One region of the Sporosarcina sp. P16b genome, then DNA from elsewhere that is predicted to be linked to it. Evidence: riboswitches for the same ligand, from Rfam matches in the RefSeq annotation. Region 1 holds a riboswitch; the other holds the start of a gene.

What was found. Region 1 has a riboswitch for lysine ahead of dapA (4-hydroxy-tetrahydrodipicolinate synthase). Riboswitches for the same ligand answer to the same signal wherever they lie in the genome.
Region 2: linked by a shared signal. The riboswitch ahead of CSV77_RS12610 (Na+/H+ antiporter NhaC family protein) and the one ahead of dapA (4-hydroxy-tetrahydrodipicolinate synthase) in region 1 are both predicted to bind lysine.

Annotation. Positions count from the first base shown of each region.
Region 1 covers NZ_PDYO01000003.1:48,685-60,464, forward strand. Annotated here, with positions in the region: gene CSV77_RS05955 (iron-containing alcohol dehydrogenase) at 1-493, opposite strand, end outside; gene CSV77_RS05960 (sigma 54-interacting transcriptional regulator) at 616-2,337, opposite strand; gene dapA (4-hydroxy-tetrahydrodipicolinate synthase) at 2,817-3,710, opposite strand; lysine riboswitch at 3,826-4,003, opposite strand; gene grpE (nucleotide exchange factor GrpE) at 4,291-4,881, shown strand; gene CSV77_RS05975 (tetratricopeptide repeat protein) at 4,966-6,183, shown strand; gene CSV77_RS05985 (YARHG domain-containing protein) at 6,733-7,806, opposite strand; gene CSV77_RS05990 (S8 family peptidase) at 8,093-9,607, shown strand; gene CSV77_RS05995 (ABC transporter substrate-binding protein) at 9,675-10,715, opposite strand; gene CSV77_RS06000 (ABC transporter permease) at 10,712-11,464, opposite strand; gene CSV77_RS06005 (ABC transporter ATP-binding protein) at 11,461-11,780, opposite strand, start outside.
Region 2 covers NZ_PDYO01000012.1:27,577-39,356, forward strand. Annotated here, with positions in the region: gene CSV77_RS12565 (NifU family protein) at 1-136, opposite strand, end outside; gene CSV77_RS12570 (YuzD family protein) at 220-546, shown strand; gene CSV77_RS12575 (NAD(P)/FAD-dependent oxidoreductase) at 711-1,778, opposite strand; gene CSV77_RS12580 (YuzB family protein) at 1,917-2,153, shown strand; gene CSV77_RS12585 (TIGR01457 family HAD-type hydrolase) at 2,317-3,084, opposite strand; gene CSV77_RS12590 (DUF86 domain-containing protein) at 3,081-3,527, opposite strand; gene CSV77_RS12595 (YutD family protein) at 3,628-3,978, opposite strand; gene lipA (lipoyl synthase) at 3,997-4,962, opposite strand; gene CSV77_RS16795 (methionine/alanine import family NSS transporter small subunit) at 5,241-5,375, opposite strand; gene CSV77_RS12605 (sodium-dependent transporter) at 5,376-6,896, opposite strand; gene CSV77_RS12610 (Na+/H+ antiporter NhaC family protein) at 7,057-8,625, opposite strand; lysine riboswitch at 8,817-8,992, opposite strand; gene yunB (sporulation protein YunB) at 9,048-9,815, opposite strand; gene CSV77_RS12620 (bifunctional metallophosphatase/5'-nucleotidase) at 9,863-11,242, opposite strand; gene CSV77_RS12625 (sulfite exporter TauE/SafE family protein) at 11,248-11,780, opposite strand, start outside.

The sequences.
Region 1 (11,780 bases):
TAATCATCATCTTGACAGTCGTTGCCGAATTTGTGATCACTGTTACGTCAGTTGCTTCTGAACCGGTTCCTGCAGTAGTCGGAATGGCGATATGAGGTACAGGTGTGATGTGCGCAATTTTCTTCATGCCTACGTACTCTTCAATATTTCCCCCGTTAGTCGCGACGACTGCAACCGCTTTCGCTGTATCGATACAGCTTCCGCCACCCAATGAAATGATTAAGTCACACTTTTCGTCTTGATACAATTGCAATGCCTCTTCTACATATTGGTCATTTGGTTCAGAGGCTACACCAAGAAAAACGACACTATTAACGGAATGTTCCGATAATTTATCTTGGCAATTGGCAACGTAACCGAGCGTCTGCATGATTTGATCACTGATGATCAATGCTTTTTTACCGAGAACTACTGCTCTTTCACCAACCTGTGCAAAAGCATGTTGTTGATACAATATCGTCGACGGCATATGAAACGTTTTGCAAGATCCCATTCAGTCAGCTCCTCATCTACTATTATTTGTACTAGAGTAGTGCTTTTGAAAAGAGTAAAATAAAAGTGTAGCGTTGAGGCTACACTTTTATTAATAAACTGAGTGTAGCATTCGCGCTACACTCAGGTCAAGATATTAAATTTTTTTAATTTTTTGTATAAAGTTGTTCTATGAATTCCAAGTAGCTCGGCAGTCTTTGACTTATTGCCTTCTGTTTTCTCCAATAAATCAAGAATCATCTTTTTTTCTTCCACGCCTTGTTTTTCTCTGACGGTTTCCAAAGTATAGATACTTTGTTGATCTAGAATCGTTTTTGGCAAGTCTGTCACGTCGATACTAGCGGAGTCCACTACACTAACTAAGTCTTCTACCACATCAATCAATTCTTCGATATTGTCTTTCCATTGGTAATTCATTAAGCAGGAAATAGCTGACGTTGTGAAAGACTTCTCGGCTATTTTATGGGAAAAACAAACTTCCTGCATATAATGCGACAGTAAGTACGGGATATCTTCTTTCCTGTTGCGTAGTGGCGGAATAGATAGTTGCAGTGGATTTAATTGAGCGTATAACTCTGAACTGAACGAGTCTCTTTCCGCTAATTCATGCAAATTCTGTGTAGAAGAAATAATGAGTTGAATAGCAAAGTCGTCTGGGGCTTGTTTTAAAAAGGCCAGTAACTTCATTTGAATCGTCATGGATAACCGATCTATATCTTGCAAGTACAGTGTGCTCGGCTCTCTGGAAGTGAGAATTCCCCCCTTACCGAAAAGCCGTTCCTCCACTTTTTTCGGTCCCTGTACCGCACAGTGAATGATCGTGAATGGTTTGGAGGCGAGGGGGCTTAACTGATGAATACTTTCTGCGAAAGCGTTTTTCCCCGTGCCTTTTTCTCCTGATAATAAAACTACGGCTTGCGTTCGTGCGGCAGTCCGAGCTTTTCTTTTTAAGTCGGATATTGCTTCACTCGTTCCGATAATTTGATTAAGACTCGAAAAGCCTTCGGATGACAGGGGAGGGAGTTCTGTATCGTTCATGACTTTCTGCAATTGCAGTCGTTCATAGATTCGATAAATATCCGAAACCCCTTCAAAGATCAGCATTCCAATGGCTGCGACTACTTTGCCGTTCTTCCAGACAGGGATTCGATGCACGACCATGTCCTGTCCTTGTATATTTTGTAGAACGCCTCTTTCGGGCATCCCTTTTTGGACGGTTTCATGTAAATTGGTGTTCTCGATGATGTCTGTTACATGCCTTCCGATTGCCTTTGATCGGGGAACGCCTGTAAATTTACTATATGCATTATTGAATTCAATAATCATCCCCTTTTCGTCTACGACAGCAATTCCTTCAAACGCTTTTTCAAGTATGACAGTTAAAATATCCGAAACTTTTTCATTCTGTATATAACTTTCCATTAATGCTGACAGTCCTTTGAAAATTTCCTTTTGGGTTAATAGACCAGTGAGTTCGCCTTGTTGATTTTTCACAACAAAGATACGAGCATCGTTGGAGTCAAAAGGAAGTTCACTCAGCAATGTCTGTTCATCCACTTCCGCTACTGGCATTGGCAACATCGTCTCAAGCAATATATGCTTGTCGTGCCCATTGACGAATGCTTCGAGTACATGATGGAGAGTCATCATGCCAATCGGTCTATGGTGCGAATCGACAACCGGAAGAAACTCGACTTTCAATTCCTTCAGAACTTTAGCCGCTTCGAGCAATGTTTTATCAGCTTGAATGACTGTCGGGTTTTCATTCATCCAATTGGCTACAGACATCCACTTTTTATCGCTTTCAAATTGTATGAGTGTATCAATAAATGTGTCTTTAAACATGAGAGCCTCCAGAAAGATATCTATTTTACTTTGTGTTGCTTCATTATAGCTCAAAAGAGGTACCAGGTCCCCACACAATTCGGGAAGGGGAGGGAAGAGATGAGGGGGAAGAGGTACCAGGTCCCCACACAACTTGAAAACAATTCGGAAAACTCTGTACGAAATTGTGTATCCAGATAAGGATCAGGTGACGTAGTAGAAGAATGGTAGTTAGAAAACAGAAAGTGCAAATGATTCCTATTTTCCGTTTGAAGAATTGAATCTTTGCCGCTATTACAGTTGATGATTGCGATTTCTATGTATTTTGGGATTTGAATTGTGCGAGAATTGTGTGAGGACCTGGTACCATCCCCAAGTGAATTGTGTGAGAATTGTGTGGGGACCTGGTACCAAAAAAGCCTGGTACCCAAAAAGCCGCCGCAAGACGACCAAATGACATGGGCGTCTCGCAGCAGCTAAAAGTATTTTCTCTATGTCAATCAAAGACCGATTGCAGTCTGGTTTCGAAGCGCTAGAAGATCTTTCAACGATTCTACTTGTTCGTTAGGTAACGCCATCATCGGTAAACGAACGCCACCAACCGGTACGCCCATCAAATTCAACGCGGCTTTCGTTGGAGAAGGGTTCGGTGCAGCAAACATCGCTTGCATGATTGGCAATAGACCACGGTAGATGGTCGCGGCTTGCTTTGTATTGCCAGTTTTGAAGTGGCGCACCATTTCCGCCATTTCATTTCCTATAATATGAGCAGAAACCGACACGATGCCCGTGCCGCCAATAGCTAGTACAGGAAGTGTAGACGCGTCATCACCTGTGTAGACAAAGAAGTCATCTCCAGTATGTTCGATAATCGCAGCTACGGCTTCTAGGTCACCACTCGCTTCTTTGACAGAAGTAATATTCGATACGTTGTTAGCCAGTCGGATAATCGTTTCCGGCAACATGTTCACAGCGCTACGTCCCGGGATATTGTACAGCATGATCGGTAATGTAGTCGTTTGGGCAACCGTCTTGAAGTGCTGGTACAACCCTTCTTGACAAGGCTTATTATAGTACGGGACAACGAGCATGATTCCGTCGACGCCAGCTTCTTCCGCTTGGATCGTCAAGTCAATGGATTCTCTTGTACTGTTCGTTCCTGTACCTGCAATAACCGGCGCACGGCCTGCAACTGTTTGCACGGTAAATTTGAATAGATCCACTTTTTCTTGTGCGGTTAGAGTAGGGGATTCTCCTGTCGTACCTGCGACAACTAGTGCGTCTGTTCCATTGGCTAGTAAGTGATTGATTAAGGTTTTTGTTGCTGGGTAATCGATGTCTCCTCTTTCATCAAACGGAGTTACCATCGCTGTCATAATTGATCCGAAATTCATTATTCTCCACATCCTATCATTTTATTAAAAAACATAGAGGTGGGGGCGATATAATTGAACGCAAAAAGCAACAACGAAGGCTCGCTGTTGCGTTGAAATAATGAATTATTTCTTTGCACGAGATAGCCCACCATACAGTTTCCCATATGACAATCCTGCACTTGTTCAGTCCAGAATCAGCTTGGAGGTCATGAGAGTCTCGCCGCTTCGGCAAATTCCCCTTTCCACAATCTTCACAGGACCTCATGATCCTCTGATTGCGTACTAATGGTTTTTGCGCCTCTATCCTTATTTCCGAATTATCGAAATAAGTGAAAGTTTAATTATTCCTACTGTACTTGGTATCTGAAGAAATAGCAACCATAAGTTTTCTAGATGAATGTTTTGTCTATCAATGACACATCGTGCAACAATGCGTCTACAAGTGTACTGAAGTCGCCTCATTCCTTCGACAATTCATCGCCCAGTATTGTGTTAGCCTCCAAAAAGTGCTATCTTATCAGTATAATAGCCTAAGAGTAAACTGGGCTTTTCTTGCTTGATTTATGCATTACATATGTTTTCTGAAAAGGGGAATTCGATGAGTACTATACATGAGTCCGCGAATAACAGGCCGGAAGAGTTACAGCGTATACTAGATAAAGAATTATTACAGTTGGAGAAAATTACGATTGATGATTTCGAAGTAGATCCTATCGAGAAGCCTGTCACGCAAGAAGATTTAAAGCAATTTCAGCAATTTACATCGACGAGTTTTCGTTCTCTAGAAGAATTGTTCGAAAGCAATCAAGCTGTTTTGCCCGTAGACGAGGCCATAACGCGTTTGCAAGATGAAGCACGGGAAGACCGCGTTCAAATGGCTAAACGTGCAGTGCAAATCTATAGTTTATTTGAAGACGTACGTCAAACGGTTGATCCTGAATCGGTCGATTTGATCGCACAGTTGGATGCAGTGATGGATCAAGCGCATCTGTTACTTGAAGAAATCGGCATAACAGAGTTGCCGGTGTACGATGAGTATTTCGATGAAAGCTATATGGAAGCGGTTGGCACAATACCCGAAGAAGAAGCGCAAGGGATTGAGCGTTTTAAAGTGGCGGCTGTATTCCGCAGAGCCTTTTCAATAGAAGGTCAAGTCATTCAAGATGCACTAGTGAAAACGGTTTCGTAAAAGGGGGAACGTGTATGACGAGCATAACAATTGATCAATGGGTGAGTCACTACGTACGCCCGTTTAGTAGGTGGAGGTGATTCAATGAGTTCATTCACTAACGTTCCCATGCTGATTCAACAAATGCAACAAGAAATACGACAGAAACGTTACACATTAGCGCTTGATACGATACGTGAACTGGAAAAGCTAAATGTGAGCCGCAAGCAGATTCTGTGGCATAAAGCATTGCTTGAGAGCAAGGTCGGAAATTTGCATGTGGCATTGGCCTACTTGAAGGAACTAGATAGCGAGGAGCTACATGCCGTCAAGTTACAACAAACGATTACCGACAATTGGGATACGTATACGCAGATCATCGCTAAATATAACGATGCAGTATCGGAAATTCAGCTAGGATTTGGCGAAAAAGCGTTACATATCATAGATCACGCGATGCAACTAGCAGGAAAATTACCCATCCCAATTGAATTATATCGTATGAAAACGGTCTTGTTGGCACGTTATGAAAGTGGCACATTATCTCGCTATACGGCGGGGTTACCTTTGTATGCGCTTGATGATCCGACAATTAAACGTGTCGTGGCGGCAGAACCTCCGCGTCCAGATATCCCACGACCGGTTCCAAAGCCTAAGCGAAAGCGCAAGCTGAAAAAAGAGGCGGTAGTATTCCTTGCTAGTGTTGCGACTGTCCTGTTGGTATTCGTCGTCTGGTTATTAGCCAATCTCTTTGCACAGCCTGAAACCGCAACGGAGTCGCCAACTACAGCAGCGGTGAAAAAGCCGGTTATTATGGAGGATGTGCCGAAGAAAGAAAAGCCGGTTGAAAAGGTAGTCACAAAACCTACAGAAGAAGCAGAGCTTGAATTTGTTTCAAATGAAGCGGCAAAAACGTATTATAATGAAGGCTACAGGCAATTTTTAAAAGAAGACTTCCCAGCAGCAGTTGCGTATTTGGAATATGCTGTACGTACGGAAGAAAGTGATTACTTTACGGATGATGCCTCGTACTTCCTAGCTTCGAGTTATTTGCGTGAGCAGAAATATGAAGATGTAGTGGAAATCGCGAAAGCTTTCCGACAAGAACAAGATGTGAATTATCAGGAATCACCTTATCGAGAAGGTATCCGTCTTCAAGAAAGCCGCGCTTTGTGGCAGCTTGGCAAGGAGACTCAAGCTGTGTCGATTCTGGATGAATTGATTCATAAGTCGAATGAAGATTGGGTGACTTATGAAGCGAGGGCAATGAAGAAGTTGGTAGTGGAGGGTGAGAGTGGGGAGGAAGAAGAGGCGGCTAGCTGAGTTGGCTTGGGGTCGGGCGGTTGTGTGTGAATACCGCGCTAAAGTTGGGGTGGACCGCGCTATTGTGTGTCCATACCGCGCTAAAGTCAGGGCAGACCGCGCCATTGTGCGTCCATACCGCGCTAATGTCAGGGTAGACCGCGCAATTGAGCGCCCGCACCGCGCTAAAGTTAGGGTGGACCGCGCCATTGTGCGTCCATACCGCGCTAAAGTCAGGGCGGACCGCGCCATTGTGCGTCCATACCGCGCTAATGTCAGGGTAGACCGCGCAATTGGGTGTCCGCATCGCGCTAAAGTCGGGGCATACCGCGCAATTCCGTGTCAGCATCGCGCCAAAGTCAGGGCGGACCGCGCAATTGGGTGTCCGCATCGCGCTAAAGTTAGGGCGGACCGCGCCATTGTGCGTCCACACCGCGCTAAAGTCAGTGCAGACCGCGCCATTGTGCATCCATACCGCGCTATTCCCACGCCAAACCGCGCCAATCCACCCAAACCACAAAAACAGGAGCAATCCGCGAAGTCAACTAACTTCGCGGATTGCTCCTTCTGTTATTCCAGTGATTGAATCAACTCAATATTATGTTTCTCCCACTCGGTCATCTTTCCGTCAAAGGATGGGTTCGGTTCGTACCAAGACTGTGAGCCAAAGTAGTTTTGCAGTTCTTTTGATTTGAATATATAGCCGTGCCGTGCATAAATTTCATTGCGGGCTAAACGCAATTCTTCTTTTGACAGTCCTTTGAGATCAGATGTGTCGAGGAACACGTCACCGCTATACGAGATGATGAACTGGTCGTTTGAATCGCCAGCTGGAACTTCTTTAATTACTTCTTTGACAATAACGGTTTCGACAGGTTCGTCCTTCACGACGTCGTTTTGTACGACTGGTAAATCATTGTCGGTTTCCACGTTAGTTTCGATGGCTAATTCTTTGATGGAATCAAAAGTGAGGTGAACCGATTGCTTCGCGCCGAATACATTCGCTTGAATTTCTTCACGTACGCTTTCGTCCTGTAAAGTTGTAGTCATTTTGATAGGGTAAATCCCTGCCATATACGGGCCGAATTCTGCTTGTTCATTACTTTTTTTGATATAGCCTATCTCAGTATCGTGGATCGATAGTACGGTTTCTTCCCCGATAGATTTCACCTTAAGAATATAGCCCGCCGGATTGATCGTATAGTGGGGGAAGAGGCCGAATCGCTTTCCTGTTACATGCATAGAGAACATGCCTTCGTCGGTCTTTTCTTTTAAATTGGTTTCTATTACTTGAACGATAGAAGGATTTTTCTCAACCAATGTAAGCAATGCTTGAATACTTTCTGCATTAATCGAAATACGACTATCTTTCGGCACAATCAATTCATGCAATGCGTCTTGATCTTGCTCGATCAGCGCTGAAATGAAGTGCTCTGTTGTTGCCTTTCGACCGTATTTTGTTTCCATAGCGTAATAGCTTGTAATCGCGGCTAGCACAATAACTAGTAATACAATCGGATACAATGGGGTTTTCAGTAACGACCGTTTTTTATTCAAATTGCGTGATACGAGAAACGCTTTGCAGTTTGTGCAGTACTCTTGCTGTTTTCTATTCAGTTCATTACATATCGGACATTTTTTCATGTGAATTCTCCTACTTCATGCTATGGTTCTATCTTTTGAATGCGAGTATAGATACCAATGTAGTGAAGATTATACTATGATTGACGGGATTATTCTAGATGTAAGGAAGTCTGTTGCATAAAGGAAGTAAGGCGCGGAATATGCAGGGAAGAGGATGTTTCAAAATTCGTCATGTAAAGTAGTCCTATCTAACGTATAGGATGTATGAAGATGGTAAATGGTGAGTTATAATGGTTTAAAAGATTCCCATATTGCTAAAGTGTGGCAGGGAAGAAAAGAGGCGCGAATGAAAGGACAGCATCGTATACTTTTGATGGTATGTATTGGGTTGTTGGCAGTACTTGGATTTCAAGGGATCGTCAGTGCAGAAGCCGTTTCACATGAATTATTGGTAGAGTATGAAGAAACTCGCCAGGCATTTTCAGTAGACGGAAACTTACCAGGTGTAGAAAGTCGTGAAATAATCACAGACGAAGTGGAGTTATGGAGTTTTACAGATTCAGCAGAAATGTTATTCATGAAGGAACAACTTCTTGCAGATCCAAACGTCTTGCATGTTGAAACGAATCATGCGCGTTATTCGCATGTCGTATTTAATGATCCTATTCTTGTAAAGCAGTGGTGGATTCCACAAATGAAGCCGCAGTTGATGTGGTCTAGAGTGCAAGAGCAAAAGAAAAAGACTGTCGTAGCCGTCATTGATTCTGGCATTGATCTATATCATGAAGACTTACAGGGGCGAATTCAGCCAGGCGGTTATAATTTCTACGCAGATAATTCGAATGTTCAGGACGTCAACGGTCATGGAACGGCTGTCGCGGGAGTCATTGCCTCTAAGGCTGGGAATAATCTAGGAGGAGTGGGAATTGCGGGAGGATATGACACCAAAGTATTGCCGTTGAAAATCTCGCACCTGGACGGTCTTAGTAAAGTGTCGGATAGTATCAAGGCGATTGATTACGCCATCCTAAAGCAAGTCGATGTGATCAACATGAGTTACGGGGGTAGCCAATTTTCCCAATTCGAGGAAAAGGCGATTCAGCGTGCAGTGGAATCGGGTATCACGGTCGTTGCGTCTGCAGGAAACGATGCAACAAAGGGGAATTCCATCATGTTTCCCGCGTCTTATCCATCTGTCATTTCAGTTGGGGCAACGGAAAGAGATAATCAGCGCGCTTCTTTTTCAAACTATAACTCTCACGTTAGCTTAGTTGCGCCAGGCGTGGCAATCAATACAACATCAATCAATAATAGCTATATATCAGTCAGTGGAACCTCTTTTTCAGGACCTATGGTAGCAGGCGCCGCGTCTTTAGTGAAGTCTTTGAAGCCGGAAGCAACGCCTGCTGAGATTAGTAGGCTACTTGAAATGACAGCGACTGACTTAGGGGCACCGGGTAAAGATATTTATTTCGGTGCGGGTTTAGTCAATATAGAACGACTTAGCAACGCGTTGCCTGCTATCACTACACCTACTTCACCGAATGAATTTACCGGTGATTTTCCAGAGTTGAAAGTACTACCGAATAAAGTATTCACAATCAAATTTACGAGCGAATTGTCACTTGGAAAAGAGTATGCTCCACATATTTTTATTACCCGTAAGCCAAACAGTGCAGAACGTATCGAAAGTTTTACAGCGAGAGTGGATCCTATGAATAGTAAGCAATTATTCATTACACCAACTACAGAATGGCAGCCAGGTGTTCATTATTTACGTGTGGATCGAGGGCTACAGAATAAAAATGGGATTGCAATGAAGAAGTCCTTTGCTGTGATGTTTACCGTATATCCTGACTAATCACATACAATCGAAAAAGGCTATTGCGATCAGTCATGGAGACGCCCGCAATAGCCTTTTGTGTACTTTACTTCGTTACTTTAGAAAACATTTCATCCGTACTAATATCTAAGATCATATCGTCCACTTCAGGTTTCGTCTTGATCATTTCCATTTCATGGAGCCAGTCCCGTACATCTTCCCACGAAGTTTCATCCAGAGCGCCAAAAGCTTCACCGTGTGTATCCATCTTAGGCAATAGAATTTGTAAGCTTTCCGTTTCGATTGCTTTGTCCAACGGGAAGTTTGCTTGATCTTGGTTGTTCAGCAAGAGGTCGAGTGCTTCTTCGGGCTGTTCTACCATAAATTCATAGCCTTTTTGTGCTGCTCGCCAGAAAGCCTGGATCGCGTCTTGTTCTTTATCCCAAGTATCATCACTCGTCAATAACACGATTTCACTATAATTCGGCACGCCATAGTCTACCGGATTAAAGTAGCGTGTTTTGAATCCTTTTGAGTCCATGACAGGCACTTCGTGATTAATAAATGTTCCCGTCACGGCATCGACGCGTTTTGAAACGAGTGAAGATTCCAGTTCAAATCCGACGTCGATCATATGTACTTTGTCGTAATCGCCCCCGTCATTCGACACCATCGTTTTAATCAACGATTCGTTCAGTGGAATCCCGGGATAGCCGATAGTTTTCCCTTCAAGGTCTTTAGGTGATTGAATCGAGCTTTCTTCCAGCATGACGGTGTAATTAAGCGGCTCACGCACGATGGAGGCAATCGCTTTAACCGGAATATCTTCATTTGCTTGCGCTAAAATGACATCGGGTTGGTAATACAGTCCAAGTGTCACTTTTCCCGCTGCAGTCAAGTTCATTGGATCGGTCGGATTGGCAGGAAATTGAATGTCTACCTCCACATTTTCTTCATTAAAATAGCCTTTTTCCTGCGCTACATATAGATAACTATGTACGGCATTCGGATACCAGTCGAGCATGATACTAACTTTTTTCATTTCATTGCTAGGTGTTTCTTCTTGTTTAGCAGGGGGTGTATCTTTCGTACATCCAGCTAGCAATAACAGAAGAAACATGATGCTAAGGAACAGACGTTTTTTCATTGATGATTCCTCCAGTGTAAAAAGTGTTTTTCTAATACGACGACGAGTAGAAAGAAGATAATACCTACTGCAGAAAGCAAGACGATCGGTGCGAATACGGCGGCACTGTCAAATTGCGTCATCATTCTTCTGCTGAAATACCCGAGTCCTGCCTGAGCGCCTAGCCATTCTCCAATAGCTGCACCGATTACGCTAAGTGTAACCGCCACTTTGAGCCCGGAGAAGAATGATGGCAAAGCGGAAGGTAGGTCTAGTTTATAGAAGATATCTTTTGAAGATGCGCCCATTGTCCGCATTAATTCATGCAAGTTTTTATCCGAAGAGCGTAAGCCGTCGAAAACGCTGACGGTTATCGGGAAAAAAGTAATGAGGACGGTGACCGCGACTTTACTCCAAATGCTGTAGCCGAACCACAAGACAAAAATCGGTGCGAGCGCAATGACAGGAATCGTTTGCGACGCGATGAGAATAGGGTAAAACGCTTGCTCAATTGGCTTCTTACTATACATCGCAATCGCCAGTGTGGATCCGATGATGATCGAAATAGATAAGCCGATCAAAATAGTTAAAGCAGTCGGAGGTAAGTGGTGGATAAACAGCTCCGTTTTCAGCTCCCATAACCTGATCAGAATCGCAGAAGGGGACGGGAAGAGGAAGCTTTTGTCGTAAAGACGTGCTGCAATTTCCCATACGCCAAGTACGATCGCGACGAAAAGTATAGACCAACTATACGAAGTCATCTTCTTCATAGCCGCGCCTCCGAACGAAGGTCGCCGATGAGTTGCTCTTTCAGTTCCATCAGTTCCGGGCGTGCCAAGTCCCGCGTCGTGCGTGGTCGGCTGAGAGGCACGATGACTTCGCGAATCGTCTGCACCGGTTTTTCAGCGAGCACAAAGATGCGATCGGATAGAAATAAAGCTTCGTCGATATCATGTGTGATGAAGACGATGGTTTTATCGAGTTTCTGCCATTGATCGATTAGCCACTCTTGCATCGTCAGCCGCGTGATTGCGTCCAGTGCGCTGAATGGCTCGTCCAATAATAAAATATTTGAGCCGGTCAGGA
Region 2 (11,780 bases), on a different contig from region 1:
CTCCTAATAGGCGCAGCTTTACTATTCCTTCGTCAATATCCACTAGTTCGCAGTCCCCTCCGTCTCGCAAGAGGAATGGGCGCAATTTATCTAGCACTTCTTTTACCGGCTCATATAATTTAATATCTGTTGTCATTGTAAACACACTCTCCTTTCCTTATACTTATTATAAACTGCCCAGCAGAAAAAATCCAATAATGAATCGGAGGTTTGATTAATATGTCGCAATCCCCTGTAACAATTGAAGTATATGGAGCAGAAGTCATCTGTGCCAGTTGTGTAAATGCACCTTCTTCCAAAGATACGTATGAATGGCTTCAAGCAGCAATATCAAGAAAGTACCCTGAACAACCGTTTTCTATTACGTATATTGATATCGATCAAGAATTAACCGAATCACGACAGCGAGAAATCGTCGAAAAAATTCGTGATGATGAGTATTTTTATCCACTCGTCATGATTAATGATGAAATGATCGGAGAAGGCCATATTCAACTAAAGCCTGTTTTTAACGCATTAGAAGCACAAGGTTTTCAAGCCGAATAAATGGAGAAATTGATAATTTGATGGATTAATTGAGAACAATATATTCATTGGAGCGGTCGTTCTATGCTGAACTGACCGCTTCTTTTTTGTATCCAATTAACGATAGGCAACACCATAGCTAAAGAAAAAGCCACTTCATGGAAGCGACTCGCAAATAGTTGAATTTACCCGTTATGCCATTTATACATCCATAGCAAGCCGGATTTCATTAAACGGGCGATTCTTCCTGTAACGGTACGATCCGCTAAGTACGCAAATCCTTGCTTCTTCCCTAACGAACCCATGAAACCTTTTAGTTTCAGCTCCGGCATTTCAAGCATTAGCGGCTCACCTTTCCAAGTGGAGCGTAATACTTGAACGATTTGCTCGCCTTGAACTTCTGCCAACTGAGCGCTTGGTGCATGTGGAAGCGCAGCAATGTCCCCGACAACGTAAATGTTTCGGTAACTTGGAACTTGGTGGTATTGATTGAGTACGATACGGCCTGAACGATCTTTCTGAATGACTAAATCGTCCACAACCTTGCCTGGCTTAATACCAGCTGTCCAAACTACTGCATCTACATCAATTGTATCTTCATGATTATACAGAATATGTTCGCCTACTTTGGTAATGTTCGAATTCGCTACGACTTCTACATCGTTTTGATCAAACCAACCTTTTACGAAGTTACTCAATCGTTCAGGGAAGTCACGTAAAATACGCGGGCTTCGATCGAATAATTTAATCTTCAAATCCGGACGACTCTCACGCAACTCACTCGCTAATTCGATACCGCTAAGTCCCGCACCTACGATTCCCACTGTTGCGCCATCGCCTAGTCCAAGTAACGTCTGATACGTCCGGCGGGATTTCCCAATCGTTTGGATACTCAGCGTATGTTCAGCTGCTCCAGGTACGTTGTGGTAATTATCTTCACTACCTAGTCCGATGACCAATTCGTCGTATGCAAGTGCTTGTCCGTCTGCCAACAACACTTCTTTTTCTTCTGGCTTGATTTCTTGAATCTCGCCTTCTATCACTTTCAATTGGTCATGAACAGGGATCGCGACGCGCACATCGGCATCCGACACAGTTCCCGCTGCCAATGCATAAAATTCTGTTTTCAAACTATGAAATAAGGTTCTGTCGACAAGTGTAATTTCAATATCGCTTGGCAAATCTTTATTTAGTAAACGCAATAAAATTCTCATGTTACCATAGCCGGCACCTAGTAAAAGTAATTTTCTCATAATGTCCTCCTTCTATGTCCATTTTCTCGTGCATCTCATTTGCTAGTATAACAGTATGTGACAACTTTCACAATATGTCATGTTCATTGACGCTTTTGTAAAAAAAGAGTACCATTTCTAGTAGGCGAGGTGAGAAAGATGAATCCCATCGTGGAGTTTTGTATGAGTAATTTGGCTAACGGTGCCTACCCTGTATTCGAAACGTTGGAACGGGACCCAAACATTGACGTACTCGAATACGGCTGTTTGAGCTATTGTACGAAATGTAGCGACACATTGTACGCGATTGTTAATGGTGAACTTGTCGAAGCGGATACAGCGGATGAATTGACGAAGCAAATTTATCAGTTCATTGAAGAAAATCCACTTTTTTAATAAAATACCGTCAACAGGATGTCTTCTAGCGATTACGCTTCTAGAGACATCCTTTTTTGCTATAGTCCACTATCATTGCCCACTATTCCCTAATAGCTACCCTGTTAAACAAAAAAGCTATCGCAAGAAGCCGGTGTGTAACGACTTCTTCGATAGCTTCTTATTACTTCAGCCATTCCGCAAGCGAATTCAGCATATAAGTAGGTTGTTGCGCTTTCTTTAGCACATCTTCTCTACGCGTGACTCCTGTCGCGACATACGCCGTATCTATACCATAGCGAATACCCGCCATGATATCCGTATCGTAATTATCTCCGATCAAGATCATGTCTTCCTTCTCGTACATTCCTTGCTGCCGGATGAACTCCAGCATATGCGGCTCTGGTTTTCCAACAATGAGTGGCTTTGTATCAGTCGCCGCCTCCATCAACTTAAGGAAAGAACCGTTAGCTGGTACTAGTCCTTTTTCAGTCGGGAATTTAATATCTTGATTGGTGCCTAAGAAATGAGCACCGTTACGTATCGCCAGACAAGCATTCGCGAGTTTGTCGTAAGTAACCTGACGATCGAGTCCCATTACCACCACATCTGGATTCGTTGTGGTGATCGTAATATTTTCGAGTTCCAATGCCTCACGCAATCCTTCTTCACCAATCATCATGACATTTGCACCGTCATAATGTTGTTTGCAATAACGAGCCAGTGTGGTGGCTGAATTCATGATGAAATCAGTTTCTGTACTCACACCAAAACTTGCTAGTTTCTTCTGTTGCGCAGTACGTGTCAAGGCAGCGTTATTCGTAATGAAATATGTTCCCCTACCCTCAGCTTGGCACGCCGCAACGAAATCTACCGCTTCTTGGATAGGTTCACTACCACGATACATCGTGCCATCCAAATCGAAACAATACGCTTTATATTGTCTCATCATTCTGTCGGAAGAAACGCCGAGACTGGACCTAATTCATTCGTTAAGTAGTCTCGAACTTGTCCTGGGAATTGTTGTAGTTCGTTAAGCGTCTCGCGAATGGATTGTACTACTTTATCCGCATCGACTTCCACGAATTGGCGGACAATCATTGGGCGTAATGAAATGAATGCCTTTAATGGAGTGGCTTGCTCGGATAGGATCACTTTTTCATCTTCAAGAATATCGATTATATCGTCGTAACTTCCAGGATCACGCATGATGAATCCGTCGATCATAGAATTACCTACGTCAATGATTCCTTCAATCAAACCGTGTGCAATTCGCTCTAAAGCCAGCTTATTTACATCGCTTTGTAGCCAGTTCGTTTCCTTTTTGAAAATATCGATCAACTGTTCCATATACACTAATGTTTTATTGATTTGGTTTTGATCTACAAAATACATACTGTTCTTCCTCCTCATATACCTCATACTTCTATCTTACCATATTTATTGCGAAACGAATGAAGGCTCCGAGCTAATTTGCCCGAAGCTTTCATTTTTATTAGTCTGTTTTTGAAGTAGATGGCGTTTCAGAATGTACTTCGTCCACCGCTTCGACTTCCGTTAGTTCCGCTTTTACTTTTCCAATCTTTTTCAAGATAAAATAAGCACAACCGAAATTACAGTATTCATAAATATAATCTTGGACAGTACTAATTTTCGTTTCATATGTGGATTTGGAATTACGGTCATCAAAAAAGCCTTTTAATCGTAATTGACCATATCCCCAGTCACCCAAGATAAAGTCATACTTTAACAGTACTTCGCTAAAGCGTTCGTTCAAGGCTTCTTCATCAAACCCATCGCGAAACTCTTCTGCAATTTCATATTGCATATTCTCTACAATAACCATTCTCTGCTTCACTTCCATTTAACTGCTCGCTTGTCCTTCAAGTTTCAGCAGTTCGTCACCTTGGCGCTGTTTTTCTCTGGCCGAAGCATTAACTTGCTCGTCTGCGTGGTAACTTGAACGCACAAGCGGCCCCGCCTCACAATGAGAGAATCCTTTAGTCATTGCGATTTTCCGCAACTCACCAAACTCGTCAGGCGAATAGTATTTTACGACTTTAGCGTGTTTTTTTGTTGGTTGCAAGTATTGACCAATTGTCATGATATCTACGTTGTGTGCACGCAGATCATCCATTGTCTCAATAATTTCTTCCATTGTTTCTCCAAGTCCTACCATTAGTGAAGACTTTGTCGGGATCTCGGGATACATGTTTTTGGCACGTTGAAGTAATTCAAGTGAACGATCATATGTTGCACGCGCACGAATTCTCGGTGTTAAACGGCGTACTGTTTCAATATTATGATTGAGGATATCTGGTTTTGCATCCATCAAACGTTGCAAGTTCTCTATATCTCCACCCATATCCGATGGTAATACTTCAATAGACGTAAATGGATTCTTCCTGCGTATCGCACGAATGGTTTCCGCGAAAATTGCAGAGCCTCCATCTTTTAGATCATCGCGTGCTACGGCAGTAACAACGGCATGTTTCAAATTCATCAATTCAACTGATTCCGCTACGCGTTCCGGTTCAGCGGTGTCAAGTTCATTAGGTAAACCTGTTTTAACTGCACAGAAACGACATGCCCGTGTACACACAGCCCCTAAGATCATAAAGGTAGCTGTACGTCGCTCTCCCCAACACTCATGAATGTTCGGACAACGCGCTTCTTCACAAACGGTATTCAAGTTTTTTTCGCGCATTAATTTCTTTAAACCTGTATAGTTCTCATTGGTGTTCAGCTTAATTTTCAGCCAATCCGGCTTTCTAACATGCTCAGATTTTCTTCCAGTTTCAGGTTTGCATGACAACACTACCGACTCCATTCTGTTGATAGATTCTTCTCATGTCAATGTAACATAAATTCAGATAACCTTCAATTATAGATGACACAAATTGCAAGCAATAAGGTAAGCGAGTAGAAATTTGGAATAGGATGACTGATTTTGGATTTCCGCTGTTGTGGTGGATGATTTCTTATACGCGTGGCTTTGACCCCTTCCATTACTTAAGCATCCTCCTGCAGCGTCGATCAACGGTGCACTCACCAACTTACAAAAAAACACCTGCAACCATATTTCCGGTTACAGGTGTCCATCGTTTACTATTCGATTTTGAATTTCTTTCGAAACTTACTGAGGATTGTAGCGTAAAAGATGCTAATAAATAGACCGCCCCAGATGATTGTCACACCAAGTAGCATCATGAGAATTGCAGAGCCGCTCATTCCTGTATCCATTTATAGCCCCCCTTTATCTTCTTCATAATCTGTTGTAATTCGTGTGTTGTCTTTCCACTTTAATGACGTGAAAACGATCGACATCACAAATGCGCCAATTGCTACCGGCCAGCCAATCGTCCATAAGAACGATGTAGGATATCCTTCATAGTTTTCTGCAATGTTATCTTTGATGAGGAAGAATAACATCGTACCCAATACTATTGGTGTGATGAATGATAAAGATACTTTCCACCACCAGCCAAGACGAATATCTGATACTGCGTTAGCATGCTGTTCGAACAGGCCAAGTTTTCTGAACACCCAAGCCAGTAAGACCACTTCAATTAGACCGATGACTGCGATACCAAATTGGTTGATAAAGTAATCCGCTACGTCTAAGAAGTATAAACCACCGTTCGTTGCATACAGCAGGGAGATGACGGCTGATAATCCGACACCGATCGTCACCGAACGACTTCTTGAAATGTTGAATTTATCTGCCATACCTGCGATGTACGTTTCACAAATCGAGATGAGTGATGTGATACCAGCAAGTGTCAGCGACAGGAAGAAGAATGCACCGAACAGGCCATTTAATCCAGGCATTTGATTAATGATTTCAGGGAATACGACGAACGCAAGCCCTACACCTGCCGTAGCTACGTCTGCTACGTCTACACCTTGATTCGTTGCCATGAATCCTAGTACCGCGAATACTCCGATACCTGCCAGTAACTCGACAGAAGAGTTTGCAAAACCTGTAATAAAGGCGTTATTTGTAATATCGGATTTCTTTGGTAAATAACTAGAATACGTGATCATAATGGCAAATGCGATCGATAAACTGAAGAAGATATGTCCATACGCTGCAACCCATACACGAGGGTTCAGTAACTTATCGACATCCGGTTTAAAGAACGCATCCAGCCCAACCATAGCCCCATCAAGTGTGATGGCGCGGATGACGACAAATAAGAAGAGTAAGAAAAGAACAGGAATAAATATCCGATTCGCTAATTCAATCCCTTTCTTGACACCACCGATTAGGATGATGTAACAAATCACCCAGACAAGTAATAAGGGTAATACTACACCTCCAACGAGTCCTCCGACTTCTCCTGGTTTATCCGCTAGGCTCAGAACATCTCCGAAGAAGAATGCTTCCGGATCTTTCCCCCACGATAAACTAAATGAGTAGACGGTATATTTCATAGCCCATGCAATGATTACGGCATAATAGGTAGAAATAACGAAGGATACAAAGATCCCCCACCAGCCTAGAAACTCGGCTTTTTTTCCATTCAATCGGAAGAATGAAAGAGGGGCTGATCCACGATATTTATGTCCAATCGTGAATTCCATGATCAGGATCGGAATACCTGCTGTTAATAGTGCAAATAAGTACGGGATAAAAAATGCGCCGCCGCCATTTTCATAGGCAACATAAGGAAAGCGCCAAATGTTTCCGAGTCCTACAGCCGAACCCACTGCAGCCAGTATAAAACCAGCTCTCGTTCCCCACTGTGAACGATTTTCCATACAACTTCACCTCTTTTTTGTTATTTTACAAAACTTTTACCATTTGATTTATTCTGACAACTCTAGTTCTGTATATTTAGTATAAACAGCCTAATTAGAGATGTCAAAACAAATTTAGACTAAGAATGAAGTAATTATCACTCTTAGTCTAAACGGTAAACTATGCTATTTGTTCTGGGTGTTTCTTACCTTTGGCGCTTAAATACGCGAATAAAACTATTAGAGTAATAATAACAGCCGCTAAACCGATCCACACAGAACCCGTCAGCCCGAGCACAACATACCCAATTGCTGCTACAGCAGCTGCGACAAGCGCGTAAGGTAATTGTGTGGACACGTGATCCATATGGTTACAACCTGCTCCAGTAGAGGAAAGAATAGTCGTATCAGAAATCGGTGAACAGTGATCTCCAAATACTGCGCCTGCAAGTACTGCCGCCAATGCCGGTAATAATAAATCAGGTGCTGCATTGACCATAATAGTACCCGCAATTGGCATTAAGATACCGAAAGAACCCCATGAGGTACCTGTCGAGAATGCCATTAATCCCGCTAATATGAAGATCAATACCGGAAGGAACGTGACAGGAATATTCAATTGCTCTACCATGGTAGAAAGGAATAGACCTGTATCTAAGGAAGCGATTAGCTCAGTCAATCCCCAAGCGAAAATTAAGATGAGAATGGCAGGCATCATCGCTTTCACTCCGCTAATCAATGCACGCCACATCCATGATACACTTGCTGTTTCGTTCTTTTTCATTTGTAGAATATATAACAACATAGCTAGCAAAGTAGCCGTAACACCACCAATTACCAAAGAGAACGGTACATCAGTGTTTTCAAATATTGCCCAGATATCGAAAACGCCCGCTTCTTTATAGCCAGTAACAATCATCATGCCGAGCGTTACCACAATCAACGTCACGATCGGGGCAACCAAATCGCGAACTTTGCCGTGCGTATGCTCAGGGAATTCTTCCTTTAGCTGACCTGGAATTTCTTTATCTTGATCATAAAGTTCGCCTTCATTCATGGCACGGTCTTCATGTTTCTTCATTTCAAAGAAGTCATTATTCGTCCAAGCAAAGAAGAAGACCATGGACAATGTCGCAATGACATAGAAGTTCATCGGCGCCATCAAAATAAATGCCGTTAATGGCGAATAGCTCACCGCTGCTGTCGTACCTAAAATAAGTGCAAGTTGTCCAATCAAGAATGCGCCCCAACTCGAGATGGGTGACACGACACAAATAGGTGCTGACGTTGAGTCAATGAAGTATGCCAATTTCGCACGAGAGATTTTGTGCTGATCTGTAATGGGTCTTGCAATCTGTCCAACTGCCAAGGCATTGAAGTAGTCATCCACAAAAATTGCAATCCCTAGCCCCATCGTCAACAGCTTCGCACCACGTTTTGTACGGATGCGTTTAACTGCCCAGCGTGCAAATGCGGCGCTCCCTCCTGATAAACTGACGAATGCCGTAATGACACCTAGTAATAATAGAAATAACATAATAAATATATTGTATGTATTGAGCCCGCCATCCCAAAACGAAACTGTCATGGCCCTCCATACACCTTTTAGTGTCTCAAACGGAGCAAAGTTCGCTAAAAGTAAAGCCGCTGTAACAATTCCCGCTCCTAATGATAATAATACTCTCCTCGTCGCCAACACCATCACGATGGCGATAATAGGAGGCAAAATAGAGACCCATGTTCCGATCATTGTAATTCCCCTCTTTCTAGTTGCTAGATGATATCGAAATGCAGAAGATCTATCGAAGAGTGGAAAGCAAATACTATCCTGTAATTCCTTAATTTACCGATAAAAAAAGCCAACCCCACAGGCAATAGCATACGTGTAGGAGTCGGCCAGTCAATTGATCAAGCAATACATTCATAAATCGCAGTACAATTGGCAACTGTAGCTCTCCATACATTTATCGCTGTATGACAGTGTCATTCCTCTTTGAAATGACCCCAACTTGAGAAGTTGACTCTTCTCAAACTTCGGCATTGTCTCCTTTCGCTCGCGGTCATAGATGTCACTCTCTCGCCAGGTACTTATAAACAATGCAGCCTCTACGTAAGTCTCGATATTCTTCTGTTCTTAGTGTAGCAATAATCGACTTTGTTCACAATAGCCTTTTACTCCGTCTTCTCTAGCGGAACTTCGATTTGTGCTGGCGTTTGCTCTCCTTTTGAATAAATTTGTGGTACCTTTCCTCTGATCAAGCCAATTGCAATCGGTATTTTCTGCTCCACTACACTTCTGCTAGTTGCTAGCGGAACGATAATCTGCACATTGACTTGTAACATCAGATACACTTCCACATAGGCATTATTAATACCAAATTCACGAATATCGGTTTCTACTGTTGCATGTACATCTCCAATGACGTGGAAGCGGATCGGGATTTTCGGCCCCAAATTACCGAGCAATGGAATATTCGCGGCTTGCCCAATCGGAACGAAAAATACAATACCTTGTTCTTTTTCCATACGATCAGGATTGTACTCAAGATCTCCGAGTGGCGGTAGCATATCGAGATCTCCGCCTTCTGCGCGCTCCAGATGATTTTCAACAAGCTGATGAATTTCTGACATGACCTGGCTGATGATTTCAGCGTTAAACTTCGTTGTCACCGTATCTGTTGTATCATCGGGAACATTTTCTATAATTTCATTGACATCGTAGACGCTGGTGGATCGATTGTTAATGGCTTGACTGATCACGTAACTGGCTATTTTCTGCGTTTGCACTTCGGCATATTGTGTATAGATTGGCGTTAGCTGTTTATTGACCGTATAGAAAAATATCGCCACTCCCACCATGATGGTCGGGATGACAAAGCGCAGTATGGTTTTTCCATAATTAAACTTCTTTGGTCGTTTTTGATTCGTATAAAACCGCATGAAAACGCCTCCTACTTCACATTATGCGAAATAGGAGGCGGACATAACTAACGCTCATTGAAATATTTCCTTCCATACCAACCGAGGATATCGCGAAGCATTTCCGGCATGATATATTCTTTCTTCGCTTCTTTTAATACTGGATAGAAAAAGCCAAACGTGAACATATCAAGTGTTGCCAACGTGTACATTTTACCGGGTTCTACCAAACGGTTGCCTGCAAATAATTGTCCGTCCGTGTTACGGTATAAGTGTTCATGTATCATACTACCCATCAGCGTCCCACGAAATCCTAAACCTTTTATCGGAAGTTCCGTCCACTTCGGATCAAGTGATTGCTCATAGACTGTCAGCAAATCCATGCCATCTAAATGAATGAGGCAAGGATTGATAGGGTGTGGCAATAAAGAGTGCAAATCCCCTTTTGTCACCCAGCCTTTATCTAAACTACCAAGGAAAATACCCGCGTTGAAAAGCGCACAGTCGGCATCAAGATACGTAAGTAACGCGCGACCAAACAGCGAGGATAATGGACTGTCTCCTGTAAGACGCTGTGATAATGGAGATGGATTATAAAACACGGGCACTTCTAGTGTCTCTTCCCCTTTAGCAAATAAGGTATTCACCTGTTCCATATCCTCTTCTGACATTTCCATCATCTGTGTTGGAAAAACCTCTGCTTTCATATGAACGACTTGACCTGTCATACGGTCTATATTGATCTGGACGTGACCGACATACTGACCGAATTTTTCTGCTGCCGCAAGTAGCGTGTCGTCAATCCATTCACCATTTTGTAATAAATGGTGCGTGTGTGCTCCTAAAATCACATCGATCTCGGGGCATTGCGCAGCTAAAATACGATCTTCATTGATTCCTAAATGCGAGAGACAGACGATGACATCGCATTTAGGGCGCAAGTTGCGGGCCATTTCCCGCAACGCCGCGTGCGGTTCGCTTACGCACCAGCCTAGTTGTTCATAAAAATCATAGTATGGCGCTGTGGCACCGATGACACCGACGCGCACACCTTCAGAGGTCTCGAGTATTGTGGACGTCTTCGCCCAGTATGGTAACTTACCACCCTGTTCAGTCAAGTTGCAGAGCACTACATCAAAGTGCGCATCTTCATATAATCTATTTAAGGCTTCCTTTGACATGGTGATTCCTTCATTATTGCCTATCGTTACTGCGTCGTATCCTGCTTTGTTTAATAATTCAATATTTCCTTTCCCTTCTGTTCCTTCGGTAAACGGATGAGACCGATCAATATGGTCTCCAATATCAAATAGAAAACAATGCTCCCCATTCTCTTCAGCTTGTTGCTTCCGCTTAGTAAGAAAGTGATGAATTTGCGGCCAATTCTCGAAATGACTATGGACGTCATTTGTGTGGTAAATATGGATCGTTGCTACCGTCTCCTTCATATGTGTCAACCCCAAATCCCCTCATAGATGGAACGAAGTCCAAAGACGAGTAAAATGATGCGTATGACTAAAACCAATGTATCTGATTTCATTTTGCTGTTTAAATAGGCGCCGAGCATGCCACCAAAATAAGCGCCCGGCACGACAGGTATCGTATACAGCCATGGCACATGACCGAGTGAAATATGAGATACCGAGTTAACGATTGCTGATAAAAACACCATAAGCATAGATGTCGCAACAGCGACGTGTGGCGGGAACAAGAATAGTAAAATCATTGCCGGCACAATCATCGTACCGCCACCTATTCCGAATAAGCCCGACGTAAATCCAATGAACAATGCCAATAAGATGGCAAACCAAATGGGGTAGCCATAGATATGTGTTTTACCTTGAGGATCAGTAAACTTAATCTTTTTTCCATTGTCTACAAACCATCTAATCGGTTTCAAATATTTTCTCGTTACTAACAGTGTAGATAAAATGATGAGCAATATGCCAAAATATAAATTAAATGAGGACAAACTTACGCTTTTAT